One region of the Peribacillus sp. 05N428 genome, then DNA from elsewhere that is predicted to be linked to it. Evidence: riboswitches for the same ligand, from Rfam matches in the RefSeq annotation. Region 1 holds a riboswitch; each other region holds the start of a gene.

Region 1 (4,201 bases):
TTCAGGCGGACAAAAACAGCGCATTGCCATTGCCAGGGCACTTTTGAAAAATCCGCAAATCATCATTCTCGATGAAGCAACGGCGGCCTTGGATACAGAATCTGAACATTTGATCCAGCAAGCCTTGTCACGTTTAATGAAAAAACGGACTTCAATAGTCATTGCACATCGTTTATCGACCATTCATGACGCCGATCAAATCATCGTTATGGAAAAAGGGCAGGTTCTTGAAAAAGGAACACATGACCAGTTAATGCAAAACAACGGCCGATACAAGCAGCTCCATGACTTACAGTTCCCTCAACTAAGCGATATCAACTACCTAGCAACTTAGCAGGCAAACATGCACAGAAAGCCTTTCTGTGCATGTTTGGTTTCATTTGAAGTCATAACTTTCCAAAACCCGATTCGCAATGAGCTGATACCCTTTTTCATTCGGATGTAACTTATCACTGAAATACTTTGTTTTCTTTTCATCTTCAAAAAGATCATTTGTAGGAATGAATAACATCCGTTCACCTTTATCGGCTAATCCCTTTATTGACTCGTTATAATCGCGAATGTGCTTTTCAAGTTTTTGATTGTCTTTAATTGGGTTATATAGTCCTACTACCAGAATATCCGCTTTATCGTTTGCCTCTATCAGTGTTGATGTAATTTTTTTCAGATGGTTGATATATTCCCGTTTACCCTCATTGATTTTTCGGTCACTTATTTTCTCCAAGTTCCCGCCATTACTATTGATCAAGTCATTCGTTCCAATAAAAACAATGAAAGTATCGGCTTCATCAAGTTTCGTTTTAATGCGGTAATCATCTAGCTGTTTCATCACCCCATCCGTTTCCTGGCCTTTAATACCGTAATTCCAAAAACTCACTTTTTGCTCCGATTGCGGATTATTCAATTCATCCTCAAGGCCATCTATATATCCTTCCCCGTCCTTATCCCCTTTTCCATAGGTTAATGAATCTCCAAAAGCCATGACCCTTTGCACATCTTCCGACTCCGAGGCCTGAAATTCATATGCAGCAAAACATATAACCAGTACGATAATCAATATACCTGCCAATTTTTTCATTTGGTTCTCCTCTTGTCTTTTTACTAGAAGTATTTAATCTTTTTCATACCCAAAAAATCTGCAGTACTAACATAAAAAAGAATTGTCAGATAAAGAATAAAGAGTGTATGATAATATAAAACTTTCAATGGAAACGGGATTACCCTTCATTCTGGAGATTGAATAAATGATAGTTAGGAGTTTAAATCATGGAAGAACACATAGAGTTTAGAGAGGCAGAACTATCTGATCTACCCAGAATTGTTGAAATATATAATTCGACAATTGCTTCAAGAATGGTCACGGCAGATACGGAACCTGTATCCGTCCAATCGAGGGTTAAATGGTTTGAGGAACATCATTCAGAAAGTAGACCGCTATATATCATTACTATAGAAGGGAAAACCGCTGGATGGATGAGCTTTCAATCCTTTTATGGCCGACCGGCATATAATTCCACTGCCGAAATCAGTATTTACATTGATGATTATTTCCGGGGAAAAGGAATTGGACAAATTTCGATTCGAAAGGCAATTGAATTGAGTCCAAAATTAGGCGTTAAGACTTTATTGGGTTTCATTTTCGCCCATAATACACCAAGCCTTAAGCTTTTTTCCAAATTCGGGTTTGAAGAATGGGCACATTTACCTCAAGTTGCCGAGATGGATGGCATTGAGCGGGATTTGATCATTCTAGGTAAACGTGTCGATATTTAATATATAATTCTTTAGAGCTATTGCCTTGAGCAGTAGCTTTTTCAGATTAATACAGGTCGAATTGCTAATTTAAAAATACCTATATGCTTCTTGAAGGGAAAAATATTCAGAATCTCTTTTACTTGCTAACGTATTCAATAGCGTATCCAATTCTTGACTGGCTTGTACAGTCAGCAGACTTGTTAAGCCGTAAATCGCTCCCAACTTTATCATTTCCTGTCTCTTCTCTTCTACTTTTTCTATAGTTACCTTACGGCAAGGCATCATAGTCACCTCCCATTTATTCAATATTTTTACACTTTCATCATAATGAAACCACTAGTTAAAATCAACTATTTTTCAGAAATTAAATGTGTTATTTTATAGGTCAAATGTGACAAAACACCTATTTTGTTATTTAATTATGTATAATTTGTGTCGTTTTCTAATAAACGCAAAAAAAGCATCCACTAGTGTAGACTGCGAATGCTTACATCATATCCCTTATCCAAAAATCCAAATATTGTATTCCGTTTACTATGTCATCCATTCAGAAGGTGACTCGTTATTAGGTCTATTTATAACAATCTTATATTCATCTTCAAGTACTTTTAATGGGGCATCATAAAGGTGCCTTTCATCAGAGGTTTTGTATACTCCATTGGCCAATAGCTCTTCAATGAGTTTTGCCTTCCTCTGTTCAATCCTCTTAAATAATTCTGCCATGTAAATGGCTCCTTTCCCAGTCGTCCTAGTGCCTGCTTCTAGTTAGCTAAACTTTATCAACTTGTTTGATTTCACCAAATTATATATACCTTTTCTAGTATGTCACTAAACGTTATTTCCCAAAAATAAAAGCCCCTTCTAATTTAAGAAGAGGCTGACAGTGTCCGTACGGCTCTTCTTATCTTCCAAGCATATGCTTGTTGGATTTAGCACAGTTCCCTAAACGGGTCCGCTGCCGAGGTTTCTTAGGGCCAAGTCCCTCCACCTCTCTGGATAAGAATTCGATATATAATGATGTAGAAATGATTCTAACCTAATAATCTTCAAAAGTCAATTACCTGGTTCTCCCTTTTTTCCTGGACATAAAGTGATTCCTCTTTCAAATACGGGTTGCATTTTCTTGTCTTTCTGATATGATGTCAGTAATTACATACAATTCACACCACTAGGGGAGTCTTTTTTAAGACTGAGATGGAATTAGTTCCGGACCCTTTGAACCTGAACCGGCTCATACCGGCGGAGGGAAGTGGATGATATCGTCCATTTTACAGACTATATCCATCTACCCCGTTCCGTATTCAGGAACGGGGTTTTTTATTCAACAAAAGGAGCCATTCTATAGGAGGATGAACAATGGAGAATACAAAATTAGAAACATTCAGTGATAGACTGCATGCACGGGCAAAAGAGATTTGGAAAAGGAACCATTCACATCCCTTTGTCCAGGCAATTGGAAACGGTACACTTCCTGAAAAGAAATTTGCCTATTACCTGAAGCAGGACTATGTCTATCTCATGGATTATTCCAAGCTCTTTGCTTTAGGTGTCATCAAAGCCCATAACATCGAAACCATGGCAAAATTTGCGAGCATTTTAAATGAAACCCTTCAAGTGGAAATGGATATTCATCGGCATTATGCTTCCGAATTCGGGATCAGCTCCAAGGAATTGGAAAGTACAGAACCTACTCCAACCACTCTAGCCTATACAGGTTACATGCTAAATGCAGCTCAGCATGGGACTTTGGCAGACTTGATCGCCTGTCTCCTGCCCTGCGCTTGGGATTATTATGAAATCGGTTTGCTATTAAAAGAACAAAATGGAGCAGCACTGGAAAACAATCGCTACGCAGATTGGATAAGGTCCTATTCATCTCCTGAATTCGGGGAAGCACACAAGTGGCTGATCACTTTGTTGGAAGAATTGACGGAAGGCATGCCTGAAAAGGAACTTCTTAGATTAGAAAAGCACTTTTTGGTTACTTCCCGATATGAATATTTATTCTGGGACATGGTTCAAAATGAGCAGGATTGGCCTCTGTAGGTGGTTGACATGAGGATGAATCCTATCAAGAAACTGACATTGACAGCCATGATCACGGCTTTAACGACGCTGACCAGTTCATTTATTTTCATCCCTGCAGGATTTGCAAAAATCTTTCCTATTCAACATCTGGCAAATGTCCTGACGGCGGTTCTATTGGGGCCTACATATGCTGTGACACAAGCTTTTTTAGTTTCCATCATTAGAAACATGTCTGGTACCGGTTCAATTTTCGCCTTTCCCGGCAGCATGATTGGTGCACTTTTGGCCGCCATCCTTTATCGAAAAACACAAAGCTTAAAATTCGCCTGTTTAGGGGAAGTGATCGGGACCGGCATTCTCGGTTCCCTGGCCTGTTATCCGCTTGCAACCCTCCTATTGGGAGAAAAAGCTGCTCTTT
Region 2 (4,201 bases), on a different contig from region 1:
TGTTCTGCTCCTGGGCATTGTGTATTTTTTCATTCAGGATAATCCGAAGGTAGAATCTGCATTCATATCGATCAGAGTTTCCATAGTAGCCATCATTGCATATGCGGCTATCAAGATAGGAAAATCGGCAGTTGTAGACAAATCAACTTTCTGTATTTTAATAGTAGGAATTCCTGTCCTCTTCTTTCTTCACCCTGTGATGGTTATATTAGCGGGAGCTCTAGCGGGTATTGTGACCATCTCCATTAAGAGAAAATTAGGTTACGATGTCAAAATGGACAAAAAGGATAGGAAAATAGAAGAAAATGATTTCGAACCGTTCATGGGTGCTGGCATATAGGTGAATCAAAATAGGGTCTAACTAATTTTTAAGAAAGCATGTGATGGAATGATGGAATTGTGGGAGTTGTTTAGCACCTTCTTTATTATCGGCTTTGTATCTTTCGGAGGCGGATACGCCATGATTCCCGTAATAGAATCGGAAGTCTCACAGCATGGATGGATGACAACGCAGGAATTCACCGATATAATCGCCATTTCCGGAATGTCCCCAGGGCCTGTCACCGCCAATAGTGCCATTCTTGTTGGCTATTCGACTGCTGGGTTAGCAGGAGCCATATCATCTGCTCTAGGAATCTTGCTTCCTGCCATTATATTCGTAACCGTTATAGCCACATTTTTCAGCAAATTGAATCATTATCCAGTTGTTCAATCCATGTTTTATGGATTAAGACCGATTGTCACTAGTTTGATCATCTTTGCAGCGATCAGTTTAGCACTTTCCAATCATATGATAGCCGTGAACTTTTCATGGCATACGATAAGCTTATTACTCGTTTTTGGTTTATCGTTATTTGCCCTAATGAAATTACGCTGGCATCCAGCCTATGTAATTATTCTTTCCGGTTTAGTTGGTGTTGTCCTCTATTCATGACAGTTGTCTCACACACAACCATCATTAATTTGGACCGGAATTAAGCAGAAAAATTGAAAAATGATTGATACTATATAAGTGCGAGAAAACTTTATTATGTTTATGTATTTACCATACAGAAAACACCCTGCATCCAATGATTCAGGGTGTTCAGACTGTAGACAAACTCAATGAAATTTTAGGGGTTTGTTTTAACTTTTAGTTCTTCGATCCATCATTTCCCGGCTGCAACCGTGGAAAACCAATCAGGATGGCAAGGACGCCACAAAGTCCAATCAGGATTGGGTAATATGAATACGGCAAGATGCTTAACGGAGAAATTTTTGCTACCCCTGCTGCAACAAGCAGTTGTGCTCCATATGGGATCAACCCTTGGATACAACATGCAAAAATGTCAAGGACGCTCGCCGATTTCCGCGGATCAATCCCATACTTTTCAGAAATATTTTTGGCAAGTGGCCCGGCAATGATAATCGAAATCGTGTTATTTGCCGTTGAAAGGTTCGTTAAACCAACAAGCCCCGCAATGCTGAATTCCGCCCCTTTTTTTGATTTGCTATTTCGTGTCACAAGGTGGAGTAGATAATCGATGCCGCCATTATGTTTGATTACAGCAACCATACCTGCAATTAAAATGGCAAGGAAGGAGATTTCATACATTCCCGCCATTCCTTCTCCGATTTTTTGAATGACACCCAACGGTTGATAACTACCATCAGCCAAGCCGATGATTCCGGCAAATACGATTCCGATGGAAAGGACCAAGAACACATTGACTCCTGCCAATGCAGTGACCAATACGCAAAGATACGGAAGAATCTTCACCCAATCATAAGACTGTTGGGAAATGTCAGCTTGTTCACCCATCGTTAAAATGCCTAGGATGGCACATGTGATGATGGCTGCAGGTAAAACGATGAAAAAATTCACTTTAAACTTATCCTTCATTTTCGTTCCCTGAGTTCGAACAGCAGCGATTGTCGTATCTGAAATGAATGAAAGGTTATCCCCAAACATCGCACCACCAATAACGGCCGCCATTGAAAGGGCAAGCGAAATATCTGTTTGCTCACTAATTCCAACCCCGATAGGTGCCAGGGCAACAATCGTTCCCATGCTTGTCCCCATGGATAGTGAAATAAAACAAGCGATGATGAAAATTCCTACCATTAATAGATTTTGGGGAAAAACAGCTAAGGCAAGATTCACTGTTGATTCAACTGCCCCCATACCATTGGCAACTTCGGAAAAAGCTCCGGCTAAAAGGAAAATGATTACCATTAACATAATATTGGCGTCACCGGCACCTTTACAGAAGATATCAACCTTTTCATTGAATGTCTCTTTCCGATTCATCGCCAATGCAGCTGCCGATGCAATGGATATCGCTACAATCACCGGAAATGAATAAAAATCTTTAGTGATGATTCCGGATCCAATAAATAAAATTAAAAATACGACAAATGGGATCAATGCCCATGGATTCCCTTTATTGTTTGCACTCATGATGTACACCTCTTTTTATTTTTCCCGCGACATGTGTCACAGCTCTATTCTATTAACAGTTTTCGCAAATAACTCCAATTTGAACCTACCTGATTATCCAGTCATGGAGCTGTAGCAAAAAACTGGCATAAAAAAGACCCCTTCTATTTAACAACAAGAAGAGGTCTTTTAATTTATAAAAAACACCCTCCTTATCTTTCAGGCGAAAATCAGCCTGCTGGATTTGGCACAGCACTCCATTTAAGTCCGCTGCCGAGACATCTTCGGGCCAGTCCCTCCGTCTCTCTTGATAAGAAGATTACATTATATAATTTATCTAAAATTACGATGACTGCCAGAAAAGTGCCACGCTAGAAACTTGCCTGAGTTCGTGACATCGAAAGTCGTTTTGAAAAGCAAATATAACAGTACAGCATTTTGTCTATTTTCGCAAGGGTTAATTTTTAAAGTGTTTCACATGCACTCCTTACTGTTCATAAAGAGAATCTAAGTTGATTGGAGCGGGTGTACGAGACTTCTGCGGAAAAAGCGAGTGCCTGGAGGCAACGTCAAATTGTACAAACCATAAAAAAAATGTAGACAAACTCGATTTTCATCAAGTTGTCTACATTCTGAGAGGTCTAATGAACTCTCAGCAAATTTGTTGGATTAGGTTAGGTGTATTATTTTTAGTCGAGTTTACATCTGTCGATACTTCAAATGCTTCCATCTGTTCCGAATCGAATGACTTTAAATACTGTTGCAGATATGCAGGATCATTAATGGAAGGATTCAACCAATCTTTTTCATCTTCTGGCTTTAGGATGACAGGCATGCGGTCATGAATGCTGGTCATTAGCTCATTTGGCACGGTTGTTATAACGGAGCACGAATAGATGCTGATGCCTTCAGGAGATTTCCAGGATTCCCAGAGACCGGCCATTCCAAATGGAGCATGATTCTTCAGTTTTATTCGCATCGGTATTTTTCTTTCTGGTGTCTTCTTCCATTCATAAAAAGAGTCAGCGATTATCAAGCATCTCTTCTTCTTATACGCATTCCTGAAGCTTGCTTTCTCAGCAATGGTTTCCGCTCTGGCATTGATCATTTTGTAGCCCGCTTTTTCGTCTTTTGCCCAGAAAGGAATGAGTCCCCACCGAAGATATCCAAGCCGGTTCCTTACCCCGTCATTAATGACGGAGAGCACGGATTGGGAGGGAGCAATATTGTAGCTGAATTGGTATTCCTCATCAAATGACCCTCGAATATCAAACCGTTCTTTTATTTCTTCTATGTCAGTGAAAAGAGTGAAACGTCCACACATAATATCGCCACCGTATTAAGATTTATTACAGTGTATCAAATGGAACGGGCAGCCACAAATCAGCGTTCTAAAATCCTGATATCAGTAAATGGTTGATTAAATAATTCGCTGGAAATCAAAAGAGTGCCAAGGACTTCTCTTTCATCTTCAGCTTTAATGATTTCCGACAAAATTAAGGTACTGCCATTCCTGACCGTTACTTTATATTCATTCATGGAATCCCTCCTCAAAAGGCTAGATGGTTGTTATTATAAACCAAAAACCCACAAGTATCAGTATTGAACTTAGCAGAGTCATGGAAAATCCACATGCCTTTATATTTTAAATGGTTAGTCGAACGAAGCAATGCCTGTGACCATGATTCCTTGTGAAGGAGGCGTAAAAAACTGTCCATGAATGATTCATGGACAGTCTGGGCGCTTTAAAGGTTTTTCGCTTCAATACTGAAGATAACATTA
Region 3 (4,201 bases), on a different contig from region 1:
TATCCGTATAAAGGCAAAGAACCTGAAATTGCTGAAAGCGCTTATATTGCTGAAAATGCTGTCGTCACAGGTGATGTCAAAATTGGTGACGAAACATCAATCTGGTTCAATTCCGTCATTCGCGGTGATGTATCCCCAACCATCATCGGAAAAAAAGTCAGTATACAGGATAACAGCATCCTGCACCAAAGCCCAAATAATCCATTGATCATCGAGGATGAAGTAACCATTGGCCATCAGGTCATATTACATAGCTGTAAAATCCGCAAAGGAGCTTTAATCGGCATGGGATCGATTGTACTTGATGAAGCCGAAATCGGCGAAGGGGCTTTCATCGGTGCCGGCAGTCTCGTTCCCCAAGGCAAAGTCATTCCACCGAACATGTTGGCATTCGGACGTCCAGCTAAAGTCATCCGCGAAATCAACGAAGAAGATCGTCAGGATATGGAACGCATCGTACGCGAATACGCCGAAAAAGGCCAATACTATAAAACGGCGGAACGAATAAAGTAATGCACGAGCACTTGACTGAAAATTACGAGTATTTGAACGCAACTCACGAGTATATCGCTGAAATTCACGAGTATTTGCTCCTAACTTACGAGTATTTGCTCCAAACTCACGAGTAAATCGCTGAAATTCACGAGTATTGCTCCAAATTCACGAGTAAATTGCTGAAACTCACGAGTATTTGCTCCAAACTCACGAGTAAATGCTGAAACTCACCAGTATTGCTCCAAATTCACGAGTAAATTGCTGAAACTCACGAGTATTTGCTCCAAATTCACGAGTAAATTGCTGAAACTCACGAGTATTTGCTCCAAATTCACGAGTAAATTGCTGAAACTCACGAGTATTTGCTCCAAACTCACGAGTATTTGCTCAAAACTCACGAGTAAATCGCTCTAACTCACGAGTATGGCCCTTAAAGTTGAATTTCTTTGGGATTTCTTGAATTATTCCCGCAGACGGCTAAGTTAATCCATAAAAAAGGTGCCCCGCTAATAGCGGGACACCTTTTTTTATATGAATTACGCTTGTGCTTTTAATGTTTCTGCTTTGTCCGTGCGTTCCCATGGAAGATCGACATCTGTACGGCCGAAGTGTCCGTATGCAGCTGTTTGTTTGTAGATTGGGCGACGAAGGTCAAGCATTTTGATGATTCCAGCTGGACGAAGGTCGAAGTTTGCGCGAACTAGGTCAACAAGGACTTCTTCGCTAACTGTACCAGTTCCGAACGTATCAATAGAGATCGATACAGGCTCTGCCACACCAATTGCGTATGCCAATTGAACTTCCGCTTTGTCGGCAAGGCCGGCTGCCACGATGTTTTTCGCAACGTAACGTGCAGCGTATGCAGCAGAACGGTCAACTTTAGTTGCATCCTTACCAGAGAATGCACCGCCGCCGTGACGAGCGTATCCGCCATAAGTATCAACGATGATTTTACGTCCAGTAAGACCAGCATCCCCTTGAGGTCCGCCGATTACGAAACGGCCAGTCGGGTTGATGAAGTACTTAGTATCTGCATCGATCAACTCGGCTGGAACGACAGCTTTGATCACATGTTCTTTTAGATCGGCTTGAATTTGTTCAAGCGTAATTTCTGCATCATGCTGTGTAGAGATGACGATTGTATCTACACGTACAGGACGGTTATTCTCATCATATTCCACGGTTACCTGTGTTTTACCATCAGGGCGTAGGTAAGCAAGAGTTTCATCTTTACGAACTTGAGTCAAGCGGAATGAAAGTTTATGCGCCAATGAAATCGGAAGCGGCATAAGCTCTTCTGTTTCATTACAAGCGAATCCGAACATAAGACCTTGGTCCCCTGCACCGATTGCATCGATTTCTTCATCTGACATGTTTCCTTCACGAGCTTCCAATGCTTTATCGACACCAGCTGCGATATCGGCAGACTGCTCATCAATGGAACTCAAAACGGCACAAGTTTCAGCATCGAAACCGTATTTCGCACGTGTGTAGCCAATTCCTTTAACCGTATCACGAACGATACGCGGGATATCCACGTAAGCGGACGTTGTAATTTCACCAGCAACAAGTACAAGACCTGTAGTTACACTAGTTTCACACGCAACACGTGCATTTGCATCCTTAGCTAGGATAGCATCTAAAATGGAATCTGAAATCTGATCACAAATTTTGTCCGGATGGCCCTCTGTAACAGATTCAGAAGTAAATAGACGTTTCTTTGACATCATATTTCCTCCTTGGAAGTTAGTATGTTGTAGGCATAAGCCTGATTTTTACGGAACTCGTTTCCCTCATTAGTTTCAACTATAGACACAGAATTACTTATAAAAAACACAAAAACCTTCCCTGGCAAATGAGGAAAGGTTTAAAACTCTGTCTTCTATCCTTTCACTCTTATCGTTCAAGGGTTTTTTACCTTGCTCAGGTTAGCACCATCACCACTATTCCTTGAAGACCTTCGCTTTATTTTCGGCGATCGATCTTGGAGTCAAGTTCAATATGGCAGGTTGCTGGGTTTCAAAGGGCCTGTCCCTCCACCAACTCGGGATAAGAGAATCCGTACAATTTAAGATATTATCGTATCTGGCTGGAATTTGTCAATGCTTTTCTAAAAAGAACATTTCCACCCAGAATGGCGTTCATTTGAAAAAACATGTTGATACAACGTCCTAGAGGGGTTTACAACACAAAATACGAATAGAAATGTTGTAAATTGCCATTAATAATAAAGTATTGAACATCGAAAAGGAACGACATCCTGACTTTCCCATTAGACATATATTGCTTACTAACTTCCTATTTAAATAAAATTTTCTTCATGAAAGTATATGCGATTATCCTGAATCGGTTCCTGCCGGATTAAAATGATTAATGCGGCTAGCTGAAAATAATCACAAATTAAAAGAAATAGTATAGACTAATTAAATGAATGTGTTATACTAATTGTAATCTAAAAACTCAAACAAAGGAAGGTACCTCATATATGAATTCTGTAGATGTTTCTAATGAGTTACACCAATTATTAACAGGAAACAATGTGCAAACTCAACTATCAGTTCCTCAATTGGTCGAAAAAGTACTTAGCAGAAATGAAGGCGTTTTAACATCAACCGGCGCGGTAAAAGCTGAAACTGGCAAATATACCGGTCGTTCACCTAAAGATAAATATATCGTGGAAGAAGCATCAGTTAAAGATAAAATCGATTGGGGTCCCGTGAACCGACCGATTTCCGAAGATGTGTTCAATAAACTATATAATAAAGTAGTTGACTACCTAAAAGCAAAAGAAGAGATTTTTGTTTTTAAAGGTTTCGCTGGTGCAGACGAATCATCACGTCTTCCCATCCGTGTTGTTAATGAATATGCTTGGCATAACCTTTTCGCCCATACTTTGTTCATCCGTCCAAACGAAGAGGAACTGAGAGGTCACGAAGCTGAATTCACGATCCTTTCTGCACCTAACTTCAAAGCGGACCCAGAAGTGGACGGAACTACATCCGAAACGTTCATCATCGTTTCTTTTGAACGCCGTACGATCCTGATCGGCGGAACGGAATATGCAGGAGAAATGAAAAAATCGATCTTCTCGATCATGAACTACTTACTTCCAGAGGCTGGAATCCTTCCAATGCATTGCTCTGCTAACGTAGGACGTGAAGGGGACGTCGCTTTATTCTTCGGACTGTCCGGTACAGGCAAAACAACTTTATCAGCAGACACTAGCCGTAAATTGATTGGCGATGACGAGCACGGCTGGTCTTCTAATGGCGTATTCAACATCGAAGGCGGCTGCTATGCGAAAACGATCAACCTTTCACGTGAAAAAGAACCGCAAATTTTCGACGCAATCCGTTTTGGTGCTGTATTGGAAAATGTTGTTGTTGATCCGGATACGCGTGTAGCGAACTATGATGACAGTTCATTGACTGAAAACACTCGTGCTGCTTACCAAATGCAAGCGATCGATAACATCGTGAACCCAAGTATTGCAGGACATCCAAATACAATCATTTTCTTAACAGCTGATGCTTCAGGCGTTCTGCCTCCAATCAGCAAGCTTTCCAAAGAACAGGCAATGTTCCACTTCCTAAGCGGATACACTAGTAAATTGGCTGGTACTGAAAGAGGCGTAACTTCTCCGGAGGCTACATTCTCCACTTGCTTCGGTTCACCATTCTTACCGCTTCCAGCTACACGCTATGCT

What was found. A riboswitch is a leader RNA that binds a small molecule or an ion and turns the genes downstream of it on or off. The one in region 1 is predicted to bind S-adenosylmethionine.
Region 2: it holds a riboswitch for S-adenosylmethionine, as region 1 does, so the genes downstream of both, AC1DIV_RS00745 (Na+/H+ antiporter NhaC family protein) here and AC1DIV_RS19220 (Fur-regulated basic protein FbpA) in region 1, are expected to answer to the same signal.
Region 3: it holds a riboswitch for S-adenosylmethionine, as region 1 does, so the genes downstream of both, metK (methionine adenosyltransferase) here and AC1DIV_RS19220 (Fur-regulated basic protein FbpA) in region 1, are expected to answer to the same signal.

What each region holds. Positions count from the first base shown of each region.
Region 1 covers NZ_JBFTMS010000023.1:12,708-16,908, reverse strand. The annotation lists gene AC1DIV_RS19240 (ABC transporter ATP-binding protein) at 1-334, shown strand, start outside; gene AC1DIV_RS19235 (DUF459 domain-containing protein) at 377-1,078, opposite strand; gene AC1DIV_RS19230 (GNAT family N-acetyltransferase) at 1,267-1,773, shown strand; gene AC1DIV_RS19225 (aspartyl-phosphate phosphatase Spo0E family protein) at 1,843-2,040, opposite strand; gene AC1DIV_RS19220 (Fur-regulated basic protein FbpA) at 2,290-2,478, opposite strand; SAM riboswitch class I at 2,654-2,758, opposite strand; TPP riboswitch at 2,916-3,020, shown strand; gene tenA (thiaminase II) at 3,112-3,801, shown strand; gene thiW (energy coupling factor transporter S component ThiW) at 3,817-4,201, shown strand, end outside.
Region 2 covers NZ_JBFTMS010000001.1:172,108-176,308, reverse strand. The annotation lists gene AC1DIV_RS00755 (chromate transporter) at 1-340, shown strand, start outside; gene AC1DIV_RS00750 (chromate transporter) at 389-934, shown strand; gene AC1DIV_RS00745 (Na+/H+ antiporter NhaC family protein) at 1,133-2,440, opposite strand; SAM riboswitch class I at 2,629-2,736, opposite strand; gene AC1DIV_RS00740 (SOS response-associated peptidase) at 3,072-3,743, opposite strand; gene AC1DIV_RS00735 (hypothetical protein) at 3,803-3,958, opposite strand.
Region 3 covers NZ_JBFTMS010000042.1:32,964-37,164, reverse strand. The annotation lists gene AC1DIV_RS24920 (gamma carbonic anhydrase) at 1-513, shown strand, start outside; gene metK (methionine adenosyltransferase) at 1,032-2,225, opposite strand; SAM riboswitch class I at 2,389-2,551, opposite strand; gene pckA (phosphoenolpyruvate carboxykinase (ATP)) at 2,981-4,201, shown strand, end outside.